2 regions of the Paenibacillus filicis genome follow, and region 1 is predicted to be linked to the other one. Evidence: riboswitches for the same ligand, from Rfam matches in the RefSeq annotation. Region 1 holds a riboswitch; the other holds the start of a gene.

Region 1 (7,591 bases):
GAGTCGGCAAAATGCTCAGTTATGTGATGAACGACGTCACGGCTATTCGCGAATCGATCTCGATGGGCATCAACCAGATGACCAATGCTATCATCCTATTGGTTGCGGCGGTCATCATGATGGCAGCAAGCTCCATTCCCGTTTATCTGATCGCCGTATGCGTCGCGCCGCTGCTGGTCATCCCGTTTCTCGTCGTCCGCTTCGGTCCGGTCATCCGGAAGCGCTCGCTGACCGTTCAGGAGTCGCTGAGCAAGATGACGGAGTCGGCCGAAGAGCAGTTCGGCGGTATTCGCGTGACCAAAAAATTCGCTGTCGAGCCCATTATGGTCCGGCGCTTCGGGGAGACGGTAGACCGCATCCGCGACAATCAGCTCAGCCTGGTGCGTGTGTCCTCGCTATTTCAGGCCCTGATTCCGTTCTTGGGTGCGCTTTCCCTTGTCGTCACGCTCGCTTTTGGCGGCTATCTGACGATTGCCGGGCATATTACGCTCGGCAACTTCGTCGCGCTGACGCTGTACATCCGTATGATGGTGAACCCACTGCAGCAGATCGGCAATGTGATCAACACGATGCAGCGCTCGCGGGCTTCGCTGGAGCGGCTCAATGATCTGTTGTCCCGCCGTCCGGATATCCGCGAGCTGGAGGAGGCGCGTTCGGTCGATCTGGACCGCTCCGCCATCCGGATCAGCGGGCTGACCTTCACGTATCCGGAGGCGGAGAAGCCTTCGCTCCGGGATATCCATCTGACCGTCGAGCCGGGGCAAACCATCGGCATTATCGGCAAAACCGGCAGCGGTAAAACAACGCTTGCCAAGCTGCTGCTTCGCGTCTACGATCCGCCGGAGAAGACGATCAGGATCGGCGGCGTGGACATCCGTGAGCTGACGCTGGAGAGCCTGCGCGGGCAGATTGCGTACGTGCCGCAGGAGGGCTTCCTGTTCAGCACGACGATCCGTGACAATATTGCCTTCTACCGGCGGGACTCCGGGCTTGACCAGGTTGAGCGTGCAGCCAAGCAGGCGCAGATCTACAGCAATATTCTTGATTTTCCAGATAAGTTCGAAACCAAGCTCGGGGAACGGGGCGTGACGTTATCCGGCGGTCAGCGCCAGCGTACGAGTCTGGCCCGCGGTATGATCAAAAACTCGCCGATTCTGCTGCTGGACGACAGCGTGAGCGCCGTCGACGCCGTGACGGAGAAGGCCATTATCGAGACCATCCGCAAGGAACGGGCGGGGCGGACGACGATTCTGATCGCGCACAGGATCAGTGCGCTGAAGCATGCCGATATCATCGTTGTGATGGATGAAGGCAGGATCATACAGCGGGGAACTCATGCGCAGCTTGCGGCCCAGCCGGGCATCTACGCGATGCTCCACGCGATCCAGGAGGAGGGAAATCAGTATGCCGAAGGATAAGTCTGCGTCGGAAGGACCGGCCAAGTACAGCTCGGCCTTCCGGGTGCTTTTTTCTTATGCCAAGCCGCATCGGCTGACTTTTATATTGATGGTGGCCTGTGCGCTGCTGGCGATTGCGGCTGATTTGTTCCAGCCTTATCTGGTCAAAATCGCCATCGACGATCATCTGATGATAGGGGATACGAACTATGGCACGTTGGTGATCATCAGCGCCATCTATTTGGGGCTGTCCTTGACGGGGCTGCTATTCACGTACCTGCAGAACAATCTGCTGCAATTTGCCGGACAGAGCATCGTCGCTCGCATCCGCAAAGAGCTGTTCGAGCATATCTCGAAGCTCTCCATGTCTTATTTCGACCGGGTGCCGAGCGGCAGTCTGATCACACATGTATCCAGTGACACGGAGACAGTCAACCAGTTTTTCAATCAAGTGCTGCTGAGTTTGGTCCGGGATGGCCTGACGCTCGTGTTCATCATCGTGCTGATGTTTCAGCTCGATGTGCAGCTTACGCTGTACTGTCTGATTCTGCTGCCAATCATCGCGCTGATCGCGGTCTCCTTCCGCTCCTACATGCGTAAGACGTACCAGCTCGCCCGGACCAATCTGTCCCGGCTGGTCGCGTTCGTTGCAGAGAATCTGGCGGGGATGAACCTGATCCAGGCTTTCCATCAAGAGAAGGAGCAGCAGAACCAGTTTACTGACAAAAATCAGACCTATTACCGTTCCAATCTCAGAGAAATACGCACCAATGTGCTATTTAACCGGTCCTTTGATATCCTCGGTAACCTGTCGGTGGCATTCGTCACCTGGCTTGGGGGCATCGCGGTGTTCGACAAGCATATTGAATTCGGCGTGCTGTATGCATTCATCACGTACATTCGTCTGTTTTTTCAGCCGATCAATACGATTACCCAGCAGTGGAACACGCTGCAGTCGACGACGGTCTCGGTCAGCCGCATCTGGGGCATCTTCTCGATCAAGCCTGAGGTGACCGATGCTGCCGTTCCGAAGGCGATAGCGCCGGAGACGGTTCGGGGCAAAATCGATTTCAACCGCGTGACCTTCTCTTATGTGGAAGGGCAGCCGGTCATTCGGGACATCGACCTGCACATCGCTCCGGGCTCCTTGATCGGCATCGTCGGCACGACCGGAGCGGGCAAGAGCTCGCTGATCGGCCTGCTGTGTCGGTTCTATGATGTACAGCAGGGCAGCATCAAGATCGATGGCACGGATATCCGCGATATCCCGCAAGCGACGCTTCACCGGCTCGTCGGCCTCGTGCAGCAGGAGCCGTATTTGTACTCGGGCACGATCATCGATAATGTCCGGTTGTTCGACGAATCGGTCTCGCGGGAGGATGTGATTCGGGCCTGTCAATTCGTTGGCGCTGATGCAGTCATCGCCAAGATGAAGCACGGCTACGATACCCGGCTGTCTGAGCGCGGAAGCGGGCTGTCGGCTGGTGAGCGGCAGCTGATCTCCTTCGCGAGGATCATTGTCTTCAAGCCGAAGGTGCTGATTCTCGACGAAGCGACCGCTAATCTGGATTCTTATACGGAGCAGCTGATCCAGTCGGCGCTGGCCGTTGTCTCCAAGGGCCGCACGACACTCGTCATCGCCCACCGGTTATCCACGATTATGCAGGCCGACCGGATTCTCGTCATGCGCGGCGGGGAGATCGTCGAGCAGGGGGATCACGGGGAGCTATTGGAGCTGCATGGCTACTATGAGCAGCTATACAAGCATTCGCAAGGCCATATGAAGGGAGTCAGTTAAGACGTGACGATCAGAGTGTTGAATCCGGGAGAACATCCGCCGATGGAGCTGCTGCTGCTGGCGGACCCTTCCGAGGAGCTAGTTAGGGCGTATGTCGCCCGGGGAGACTGCTATGTAATGGAACGGGAAGGCGAAGCGGTAGGCGTGTACGTGCTGCTGCCGACCCGTCCGGATACGGTCGAGCTGGTGAATGTCGCGGTGGCAGAGCCGCTGCATGGCCAAGGCATCGGCAAGGCGCTGGTGCTTCATGCGGTCCGGCAAGCCAGAGAGCTCGGCTACAAGACCATGGAGGTAGGAACCGGCAGCACCGGCGTTGCGCAGCTGGCGCTCTATCAGAAGTGTGGTTTTCGGATGACGGGCATCGACCGGGACTTTTTCATCCGTCACTACCGGGAGCCGATCTACGAGAATGGCATGCAATTATTCGATATGGTGAGAATGGCACAGGATTTGTAACTTTATCGGAAAAGTTCGGATTTAGGCTTGCGCAATTGAATATGCTCGGTTATGATGATCGTTGTATCCTTGTAGTACGACCCAATTGAATAAAGGGAAACAGGTGCTTCCCGGAGGTTGATTCTCAACATCCGGATAAGCTTAATAGGGAAGTTCGGTGTAAAGCCGACGCGGTCCCGCCACTGTAACAGAAGAGTCGCAGCATACATGTCACTGGTTGCCAGAGCAGCCGGGAAGACTGCTGACGATGTTGACGCTGATAGCCAGGAGACCTGCCTGTTTCGACGACACTGCATTACCTACGGGAGATAGGGAGGTGTTAGACGACAATCCACGAGTAATAACGATGGCGTCTTTCCCCTTGAATTTTTTAGGGGAGAGGCGCCTTTTTGGTGTTCTGTAAAGAAAAAGTCAATGGACGGACCTAGCTAGCCTGGCCTTCGTCAGGCTGCAATACGGATTTGGAGATGCAAACATACGGGGAGGAATTCAGAATCATGAGTAATCACGTACAAACAGGCAGCTTGGGATATCCGAGAATTGGGGAGCAGCGCGAGTGGAAGAAGGCGCTGGAGTCGTTCTGGGCTGGAAAGACGGACGAGAAGACGTTAACGGATACGATGGAGGAGCTGCGTCTTGAGCAATTGCGCCGCCAGCAGGCCAAGGGCTTGGAGTTTGTCCCGGTCAATGACTTTACGTATTATGATCATATCCTGGATACGGCGGTCATGTTCGGGATCGTACCTGCCCGTTACGGTCATGAAGGCGGAGCCGTATCGCTTGCTACGTACTTCGCGATGGCGCGGGGAAGCTCCAATGCCGTTGCCAGTGAGATGACCAAGTGGTTCAATACGAACTATCACTATATCGTGCCAGAGATCGGCGACAGCCAGCCTTACCTAGCTGAGAATAAACCGCTGGCCGCGTACCGCTCCGCCAAGGAGCGCGCAGGGATCGAAGGCCGTCCGGTGATCGTCGGCCTGTATACGTTCCTCAAGCTGTCCAAGGGCTTCGCATCGTCGGCTTTCGCCGAGAAGGTCGAGCAGTTCCTGCCGGTCTACGGGCAAGTGCTGCAGGAATTGAAGCAAGAGGGCGTGCAGTGGGTGCAGATCGACGAGCCTGCGCTCGTACAAGACACGACGCCCGAGCAGCTTGCGCTGGTTGAGCGGATCTACGCCGAGCTGCGCCGCCAGGTGCCGGGTCTGCGCATTCTGGTGCAAACGTATTTCGAAGCGGTCGAGCACTTCGAGCGTGTCGCAGCTCTGCCGGTCGATGCCATCGGCCTGGATTTCGTGCATGACCGCGGGCAGCACCTGGAGGCTTTGGAGCGTCATGGCTGGCCGCAGGATAAGCTACTTGCTGCGGGAATCATTGACGGACGCAATGTATGGCGCTCGGATCTGGATGCCAAGCTGGAGCTGGCCGGCCGTTTGTCCGCCTACGTTCCTGCCGGGCAGCTGATTCTGCAGCCTTCCTCCAGCCTGCTGCACGTCCCGGTCACCGTGGACCGCGAGGATAAGCTGGGGCCTGAGATCAAGAACGCACTGGCGTTCGCTGACCAGAAGCTGGACGAACTGGCCCTGCTGGCACGCGCGATCCGCGAAGGTCAGGATGCGGTTGCATCGGAGCTGGCGGCTTCCCGTGAAGCACTGGAGAGCTTCCGCCTGTTGCCTGAACGTAACCGTACGGATGTAGCGGAGCGCCTCGCAGGCATCGACCAGGTCGGGGATACGCGCAATCTGCCATTCGCTGAGCGCTTCGAGGTGCAGCAGCAGAAGTGGCAGCTGCCACTCTTGCCGACGACGACGATCGGCAGCTTCCCACAGACGAAGGAGGTGCGCCAGGCCCGCCAGCAGTGGCGCAAAGGCTCGCTGGACGATGCCGCCTATGAGGCGTTTGTCAACAAAGAGATCGAGAGCTGCATCCGTCTGCAAGAGGAGATCGGCATCGATGTGCTCGTACACGGCGAGTTCGAGCGTACGGATATGGTTGAGTTTTTCGGTGAGAAGCTGGCCGGATTTTTCTTCACGGCGAACGGCTGGGTGCAGTCCTACGGTTCCCGCTGCGTGAAGCCTCCAGTGATCTATGCGGATGTGGCTTTCGTGGATCCGATGACAGTCAAGGAAAGCGCGTATGCACAGTCGCTGTCTTCCCGTCCGGTGAAGGGCATGCTGACGGGTCCGGTTACGATCTTGAACTGGTCCTTCGTCCGCGACGATATGAGCCGCGAGCAGGTGACCAATCAGATCGCGCTGGCGCTGCGGCATGAGGTGGAGGCACTGGAGAGCGCAGGCATCGAGATGATCCAGGTGGATGAGCCTGCTGTCCGCGAAGGCTTGCCGCTGAAGGGACGCGATCATGAGGCGTACCTGAACTGGGCTGTCCGCTCCTTTCGCATCGCGACCTCTACGGTTCGCGACACGACGCAGATCCACACGCATATGTGCTATTGCGAGTTCCACGACATGATCGAATCGATCCGCGATATGGATGCCGACGTCATCTCGATCGAAACGTCGCGCAGCCACGGCGAGCTGATCTCCCACTTTGAGCTGCAGGGCTATGACCACGGCATCGGCCTGGGCGTCTACGACATTCACAGCCCGCGGGTCCCTGGCGTGGGTGAGATGACGGATATGATCGACCGTGCGCTGCATGCGCTGGATGCCCGTCTTTTCTGGATCAATCCGGACTGCGGACTCAAGACGCGCGGCTGGTCCGAGACCGAGCAGTCGCTGCGCAACATGGTGGAGGCTGCACTCGCTGCCCGCGAGCGGCTTCAAACGGCTCCTGCAAAGTAAGAACCAGTAAACCTGTGAAAACCCGGCTGCAACGCGAACGATGCGTTGCAACCGGGTTTTTCATCATGGACGGAACAAGTCATGGTTTTTATCACGATCGGGCGCAGACGGACCGTAGAAAGCTTGACTATTCGCTTTAAAAAGCTGCCCTCTATCATGAATTTACCACCTTACATTCGGAGGTGCGACCGTTTATGATGAAAGATACACGCAGAATAGCGAGTGCGCAGGAGCTGACTGCACAAGAACCGACAAGCATTACGACATCAGGGAGGAGCGCAGCCCATGAATAATTCCATAGTCCGCATGTGTGTCATCGACGATATCCGCAGCGTGGTGGACATGATTACAACCCGGATCAATTGGTCGGAGTACGGTGTGGAGCTGGTCGGCAGCGCTTCCGACGGAGAGGAAGGCTACGAGCTGATCCAGAGGGCCAAGCCGGATCTGGTGCTCACCGATATCCGTATGCCCAAGCTGGACGGTTTGGAGCTGACGCGGCTGACACTGGAGCAGGACCCGACCGTGAAGGTGATCATCCTTAGCGCCTACAGCGATTTTGAATACGCCCAGCAAGCGCTGCGCTTGGGGGCTTTTGATTTTTTGAAAAAACCGGTTTCCATCCCGGAGCTGATTCAGATCGTGCTGAAGGCCAAGGAAGCCTGGCAGGTGGAGCGTCGCGAGCAATACAAGCTGATCGAGATGGAACGGAGGATGAAGGAAAGCCTGCCGGCGCTGAGACAGGAATACTTGACCTTGCTGCTCCATCATGCCTCAGGGGATGAAGCGGCCATGCAGCGGTGGGAGTTTCTGCAGGTTCCGCTGGATCGGCAAGGCTTCAATATTTTCCTGCTGGAGATCGATAAATTCACCGAGCAGTATCAGAGCTTTCCCGTTGAGGAAATTGAGCTGATCCGGTTCTCTCTGCAAAATATTATCGAGGAAACGGTAGCCGGATATACGAAAGGTCTGGTGTTCCGCGAATCGTTCAACCGGTTCGTGTGTATTGCCAACGCCACCGGCTCGACGCATTCTCTGGAGCTGGCCGACCGCTGCTGCGCCAATATCGCGCGATACACGCGTTTCACGATCTCTGTCGGTGTCGGTGCAACCGTCCGCCACATCCATGAGTGGCCTAC
Region 2 (7,591 bases), on a different contig from region 1:
CAGCAGACCTCTCCGGCGGTAGGGCGCAGCAGGCCGATCGCATGAAGGAAGAAGGTCGACTTGCCGGACCCGTTATGTCCGCAGATGGCGGTCTTTTTCCCTCGGGGAAGCTTCAGGTCCAATCCGTCCAATGCCGGATGGTCCGCGCCGGGATAATGATGCCGCAGCTGCTTCGTTTCCAGTATATCGTTCATAGCATATCCCTCCAGATGAACCAGCCCTCCAGCGCCAGCAGGGCGGCAAGTACAAGAATGGCCTCCCATAGATAGGCTCTGGGAATGGCCGGGCCTGTTCCTGTCAGCGGAGATAGCCGGATGTCGCCGGTGAAGCCGCGTGAGGCCAGTCCGTGGGCCAGCCCGCGATAGCGCTGCACCGTCTTGGCGAACAAGCGGCCGACCAGGACCGCGGTATCCCGGATGCGCCCGCGGAAGCCGCTCTGCCCGCCGCGTGCCTGCTGAGCCTGATACAGCTCCTGTGCGGTATCTGCGAACAGGAAAATAAAGCGGTAGGTGATCAGCATCAGCTCGATGACGAGCCTCGGCATTCGGAGCTTGTCCAACACCTGGAACAGTCCGGATACCGGGGTGGTCAGGATGAGGAAAGCGAGCGTCGCGAAACAGGCTGCCGTCCGGGTGAGCAGTCCGGCCGCGCGGATTAACCCGGTCTCCGAGATGTACAGGCCCCCCGTCGAATCCAGCTCCAGCACGAGCGCCGGCAGGCTGGCGGCGTAGAACAGCAACGCGACGGCGAGCAGGGCGGCATAGAAGCGAAACGGGATGCGGGCATGGCCGACGATCCAGACGAACATCCAGACGAAGACAGCTGCCTGCACGAGCGGATGCGCCAGATAAGACAGGACAAAAAGAACGGCTGCGAAGCCGGCCTTCCACAAGGGAGAGACGGCACGCAGCCCATTGTTATACGCATAAGCGTCGATCCGCCGGATCATGACGGGTCGGCAGCGGAATCCGAGCGCCGCCCGGCGGGCTTGCCGGAGGAGGCTGTTCGGGAGCTTGCAGACTTCTCGGCCTTGGTGGACTTGCCCCTCAGCAGGCCGATGACATAGCCGATGATGCCTGCGCCGATCGCCGCCTGCAGGGCAAACAGCATGCTCTCCGTCTCAGCCGGAGGCTCGAACCATGGGGAGAACCACGGCTCATAAGCAGGGGCCAGCGTGCCGATCATTTCCTCGGCAGCGCCGTCGGCTCCGCCGAATTCGCCGTTGACGAAGAGTAGAGGCAGCACGGCAAGCAGCACGACAGCGACCAGAATCAACAGGTTTTGGGTGCTTCGCTTCATTGGGAACGGCCTCCTTTCATGACACGCTGCAGCAGGGACAGTTCTTCGGTGCTGTGCGCCTGCAGCCAATTCCAGATCAGGACGGTCAGCAATCCCTCACTGATAGCAAGCGGAACCTGCGTAATGGCGAAGATGCCGCCGAACTTGGCGAATGAAGCAAGAATGCCGCCGCTCTCGGCCGGGAAGGCTAGCGACAATTGCAGCGAGGTCATCACATAGGTGCTCAGATCAGCCAGAGCGGCTGCTGAGAAGATGGCGAGCTTCTGCTTGCCGGTCGATGCCATCAGCCAGCGGTAGACCGCGTAGCCGACGAACGGGCCGGCGACAGCCATCGAGAAGGCGTTGGCGCCGAGCGTTGTCAAGCCGCCATGGGCGAGCAGCACGGCCTGGAACAGCAGGACGATCGAGCCGAGCACGCTCATAGGCAGCGGACCGAACATGACCGAGCCGAGGCCGGTTCCTGTCGGGTGCGAGCTGCTGCCCGTGACCGACGGAATCTTGAGCGCCGATAGGACGAAGGTGAACGCGCCGGCGAGTCCAATCATCAGCTTCAGCTCCGGGGTTTCTTTCGTGATCCGTTTCAGCGCGCGCAAGCCGAGGATGAAGAAGGGAATAAAGGCCACCCACCAGAAAATCGCCCAGCCCAGCGGAAGGAACCCTTCCATAATATGCATCGCTTGAGCGCTTTGGGGCTCGTTGACCAGAAAATACAGGACAAAGCCTGCGATGAGAAGCGCCGTACCGGCCAGCTTCTTCGATTTCATGAATACATCCTCCGTCTCATAATCGCTTTCTTGGAATCTTGAATCTTACGGTCATGCTTCATCTAGCAGGCTTTGATGAACTGAATGCACGCATTAAACTAAACGACAAATAAGCCAAATCCGTCTTGGATTGGCCGTAGGTACGACATACACGCCAAATAACGATCCGTTGCTGCCTGATCGTCAACTCGTGGGCTCGTACACCTCTCCTTTCCGCGAAGGTTACCGGGTGCGCAGAGTGAGGTAGGTCTCCTGGCTTCCGGATCAAGCGCTTTCTCGCCGTCTTCCCCGGACACGGATCCGAGTGACATGAGAGGAAGAAAACTTTCCGGTTACAGTGGCGGGACCGCTCGGGGTTTACACCCGATTCCCTGTTACCCTTTGCTGCTCGCAAAGGCACCTGACTCTGTGTGAAGCTAATTTACATGAAACATAACACAGTCTAGTGACTTTGTCTATCGATTGTGTTACTATTTGGTTGATTCATGCTACGGATATAGAAAAAGGGAGTGGGAACGAGTGAAAGCGAGATTTCGGGTTTGGGTTTTACTCAGTTTGATCCTGGTGATTGGCCTTGCGGGGTGTACCTCCAAGACGCCAGAGAAGGCTTCGGAGGCTTCGAGCGCATCCGGCGCTCCGAAGGACGAGCTAATTCTCGCCGTAGGGGGAGAACCGGATGCGGGCTTCGATCCGACGACGGGCTGGGGTCGTTATGGCTCGCCGCTTTTCCAGAGCACCTTGCTAAAGCGAGACCATGATATGAAGGTCGTCTATGATCTGGCAACAGGCTACGAGTTGAATGCCGATGGCACGGCGTGGACGGTGAAGCTGCGCAAGGACGCCAAATTCTCCGACGGGAAAAATGTCACGTCGGCCGACGTGCAATATACATTCGATACCGCAGCCAGAAGCGGCTCGGCTATCGATCTGAGCAATCTCAAGTCCATGGAAACTCCGGACGAGTATACGATCAAGTTTAATTTGAAGGAGCCGCAATCCACCTTTGTTCAGACGTTGGTTGCCACTGGGATTGTGCCGAAGCATGCTCACGGCAAGGATTATGCATCCAAGCCGATCGGGTCCGGCCCGTACAAGCTGGTCCAGTGGGACAAAGGTCAGCAGGCTATCGTGGAAGCGAATCCTGAGTATTATGGAAGCAAGCCCGTATTTAAGAAGCTGACATTCCTGTTCCTGAACGAGGATGCAGCTTATGCGACAGCCAAGGCGGGCAAGGTGGATATTTCCTACATACCGGCAGCCTTCAGCAAGCAGCCCGTAGCCGGGATGCGCATCGAAACGGCTCACTCGGTCGATAACCGGGGCATCATGTTTCCTTATGTGAAAGCCGGAGGAAAGACGAAAGAGGGCTACCCGGTCGGCAATGATGTAACGGCTGAGCTGTCCATCCGCAAGGCGATCAATATCGCGCTGGACCGCAAAGCGATTGTACAGGGTGTGCTGGAAGGGCAGGGGACGCCAGCTTACACGGTCAACGACGGACTGCCTTGGTTCAATCCGGAATCCGTGATCAAGGATGCGGACATGGAAGGCGCCAAGAAGCTGCTCGAGGAGGACGGCTGGAAGGATACGGATGGCGACGGTATCCGGGAGAAGGGCGGGCTGAAAGCGCAGTTCAACCTGTTGTACCCGGCAAGCGACGTGACCCGTCAATCGCTGTCCATCGCAGCGGCGGATATGCTGAAGCCGCTCGGTATTCAGGTGAAGGCCGAAGGAAAGAGCTGGGATGAGCTGGAGAAGCTGATGCATGCCAATCCGGTTATGCTCGGCTGGGGCAGCCATGACCCGCTGGAAATGTACAATGTCTACAGCGCCAAGTATCAAGGCGTGGAATACTACAATCCAGGCTACTATAGCAACGATACAGTAGAAGATTATATGAATAAGGCACTGCGCGCGACTAATGAAAAGGATGCGTTGGAGTTCTGGAAGAAGGCGCAGTGGGACGGAAAGACGGGTCTAAGCGCCAAGGGAGACGCAGCATGGGCATGGCTGGTGAATATCAACCATCTGTATCTCGTCAAAGACGGCCTGGATATCGGCAAGCAGATGATTCATCCGCACGGCCACGGCTGGCCGGTGACGAGCAATATTGAGGAATGGCGATGGACCAAGTAAACGGACAAGGAAGCAGGGAAGAGGAATCGGAGGAACGCCAGGAAGGAAAGCGCGGGGGAAGTCCGCAGAACAGTTATGATCCGGCCCCTCGCACATCCGGGCTGCCTGGACGCGTGCTGGCTTATCTGCTGAGCAAAGCCGGCCGGCTAGCGCTGCTGCTGGCGGCTGTCAGCGCGATCTCCTTCGCGCTGGTGGAGTTCTCGCCAATCGATCCGGTGCAGGCCTATGTCGGCGCGGATATGCTCAAGGTCGGACCGGAGCAGCGGGAGGCGATCGCCGCGCATTGGGGGCTGGACCGCCCTCCGGCAGAGCGCTATGCCAAGTGGGTGTCGGCACTGCTGCGCGGTGATTTCGGAGAATCGATGATTTTCCGCAGACCGGTGCTCGAGGTCATCGGCGAGCGGTTTGCCAGCTCGATTGCGCTGATGCTGGCCGCGTGGCTGCTGTCGGGCGTAGTCGGCTTTGCAGCCGGAGCGCTTGCGGCTATGAAGAAGGATACATGGATCGACCGGGCGATCCGCTGGTATTGCTACACGCTGGCTTCCACGCCGACATTCTGGCTCGGCCTGCTGCTGCTGCTCGTGTTCGCCGTCTGGCTGGGATGGTTCCCAGTCGGGCTCGGCGTTCCGGCCGGAGTGCTGGCGGAGCAGGTCACGCTCGCCGATCGTGTGCAGCATATGCTGCTTCCTGCGCTGACATTAAGCGTGGTGGGAGTCTCAAGCATCGCGCTGCATACGAGACAGAAGCTGATCCAGGTCATGGACAGCGACTATGTGCTATTCGCCCGGGCGCGTGGTGAGCGGGGCTTCACGCTGTTCTGGCGGCATGGTCTGCGCAATGTGGCGCTGCCTGCGGTGACGCTGCAATTTACGTCCTTCTCCGAGCTGTTTGGCGGAGCGGTATTGGCGGAGCAGGTGTTTTCGTACCCGGGTCTCGGCCAGGCTACCGTCGAAGCAGGGCTGCGGGGAGATGTGCCGCTGCTGCTGGGTATCGTGCTGTTTACTTCAGTCTTTGTGTTTGTGGGCAATATGCTGGCGGACGTGGCCTACCGTCTGATCGACCCGAGAATCTGAGGCCATGGACACAGAATACAGTTTTCCTACGGAACACTTGGAGGAGGTACAACCATGAAGGCTACGACAGAACCTGGGGCGGGGACGGCGGTGCATAAGCCCGGTGTCCTGGGAAGATGGAACCGTCGCCAGCGCGCACTGCTATCGGCTGGAGCAGCGGTCGGCTTGCTGCTGCTCGTCTGGCTGGGAGCCGGGCTGATGGACAGCGCTCAGCTGAACTCGCGGCTGGAGCTGCGCAATCTGGCGCCATCCGTGGAGCATCCATTCGGCACGGACTGGCTGGGCCGGGATATGCTGACGCGTACGCTCAAGGGGCTGACGCTCAGCCTCAAGGTCGGTCTGGCTGCAGGAGCGGCCAGCGTGATCATCGCGACACTACTGGGTTTGGTTGCGGCTACGATGGGGCGGACGGTCGACCGGATCATCATCTGGCTGATCGATCTCTTTCTCAGCGTCCCGCATCTGGTGACGCTGATCCTGATCGCTTTCGTCCTCGGCGGCGGGGCCAAAGGGGTCATCGTCGGCGTGGCGCTGACGCACTGGCCTAGCCTGTCGCGTCTGATTCGGACGGAGGTGCTCCAGCTGCGCTCGGCGGAGTTCGTGCAGGTGTCCCGGCATCTTGGCCGGTCGCGGCTGTGGATCGGGACGCGGCACATCCTGCCGCATCTGGTACCGCAGCTGCTGGTCGGGCTGGTGCTGATTATCCCGCATGCAATTCTGCACGAGGCGGCCGTCACCTTCGTTGGGATGGGCCTGTCACCGCACGAGCCGGCGATCGGGATCATTCTCTCGGAGTCGATGCGCTATCTGTCCACTGGGATGTGGTGGCTGGCGCTATTCCCGGGGCTTTGCCTGTTGGTCGTCGTACGGTGCTTCGATCGCCTGGGCGACAATCTGCGTGTGCTGATCGATCCGAAGCGGGCACATGAATGAGAAGGCGGTTGCCGTAGCCGTCCTATGGAAAGGAGACGCAAGGCCATGACTTTGCTTGAAGTAAACGGCTTGACGATATCGTTTACGCAATATACGCGCAGGCTGCGCCAGACCCGCGTGCAGGTGCTGCACGGTCTGTCTCTGTCGATCGCAGCCGGCGAGATTGTTGCGGTGGTCGGCTCCAGCGGCTCCGGCAAAAGCCTGCTGGCACATGCCATTCTGGGCATCCTGCCTGGCAATGCCCGCGTGTCGGGCAGCCTCCGCTTTGCGGGGGAAGAGCTGACGGCGGCCAGGCAGCAGGCGCTGCGCGGCCGGGAGATTGCGCTGGTGCCGCAATCCGTGCAGTACCTGGACCCGCTGATGCGGGTCGGCCGCCAGGTCCGGGATTCGGTGCGGACTGGAGACCCCGATGAGGCGCAGCGCAGCGTATTCGCCCGCTACCGCCTGAAGCCCGAGGCGGCAAGGCTGTTTCCGTTCCAGCTGTCAGGCGGGATGGCCCGGCGTGTGCTGGTCTCGACCGCTACGGTCAGCGGCGCAAGGCTCGTCGTCGCCGATGAACCGACGCCGGGGCTTGATCCGGCGGTTGTCATGGAGGCACTGGGCCAGTTCCGCGAGCTGGCGGACGAGGGCTGCGGGGTCATGCTGATCTCGCATGACATCGAATCGGCGCTTACCGTCTCCGACCGGGTGGCCGTGCTGTATGCGGGCACTGTCGTGGAGATCGCCCCTGCGGCCGACTTCACGGGTTCAGGTGAAGGCTTGCGCCATCCATATACGCAAGCCTTATGGAGGGCGCTGCCGCAGAACGGCTTCGTGCCGATCCGGGGCACTCAGCCTCCGGCGAGCGCGCTCCCGCAGGGCTGTCCATTCGCCCCGCGTTGCGACCGGGCTGATGCGTCCTGCACGGCCACGCAGCCCGAGGAGCGCGAGCTGCGCGGCGGGAAGGTGAGGTGCTTCCATGCTTCTTGAGGCGCATGGGCTGGGCTACCGCTACGGTGGCGGCCGTGGGAATCAGCCGTGGCTGCTGCGTGAGGTCAGCTTGGCGGTAGAGCCCGGCGAAGTGGTCGGGCTGGTCGGACCTAGCGGCTGCGGAAAGTCCACGCTGGCCCGGCTGCTGGCCGGGTATGAGCCGCCGCAGGAGGGCCGGGTGACCTTCGGCGGACAGCCGCTGCCGCGAGGGGGCTATCGTCCGGTGCAGCTCGTATTTCAGCACCCCGAGAAGGCGGTCAATCCGCGCTGGACCTTGAAGCGCACGCTGCACGAAGGCGGGGCGGCTGACCCGGATCTGCTGGAGGCGCTCGGCATCCAGGAGTCCTGGCTGAGCCGTTGGCCCAATGAGCTGTCCGGCGGTGAACTTCAGCGCTTCTGTGTGGCGCGGGCGCTCGG

Evidence for each region. A riboswitch is a leader RNA that binds a small molecule or an ion and turns the genes downstream of it on or off. The one in region 1 is predicted to bind cobalamin.
Region 2: another riboswitch for cobalamin. It lies ahead of WMW72_RS16650 (energy-coupling factor ABC transporter permease); the one in region 1 lies ahead of metE (5-methyltetrahydropteroyltriglutamate--homocysteine S-methyltransferase).

What each region holds. Positions count from the first base shown of each region.
Region 1 is NZ_JBBPCC010000028.1:48,248-55,838, reverse strand. Features, by position in the region: gene WMW72_RS30855 (ABC transporter ATP-binding protein) at 1-1,418, shown strand, start outside; gene WMW72_RS30850 (ABC transporter ATP-binding protein) at 1,405-3,195, shown strand; gene WMW72_RS30845 (GNAT family N-acetyltransferase) at 3,238-3,651, shown strand; cobalamin riboswitch at 3,736-3,945, shown strand; gene metE (5-methyltetrahydropteroyltriglutamate--homocysteine S-methyltransferase) at 4,149-6,452, shown strand; gene WMW72_RS30835 (response regulator transcription factor) at 6,738-7,591, shown strand, end outside.
Region 2 is NZ_JBBPCC010000010.1:136,801-144,391, forward strand. Features, by position in the region: gene WMW72_RS16635 (energy-coupling factor ABC transporter ATP-binding protein) at 1-194, opposite strand, end outside; gene cbiQ (cobalt ECF transporter T component CbiQ) at 191-949, opposite strand; gene WMW72_RS16645 (energy-coupling factor ABC transporter substrate-binding protein) at 946-1,299, opposite strand; gene WMW72_RS16650 (energy-coupling factor ABC transporter permease) at 1,296-2,063, opposite strand; cobalamin riboswitch at 2,289-2,482, opposite strand; gene WMW72_RS16655 (ABC transporter substrate-binding protein) at 2,583-4,199, shown strand; gene WMW72_RS16660 (ABC transporter permease) at 4,187-5,272, shown strand; gene WMW72_RS16665 (ABC transporter permease) at 5,327-6,205, shown strand; gene WMW72_RS16670 (ABC transporter ATP-binding protein) at 6,251-7,174, shown strand; gene WMW72_RS16675 (ABC transporter ATP-binding protein) at 7,164-7,591, shown strand, end outside.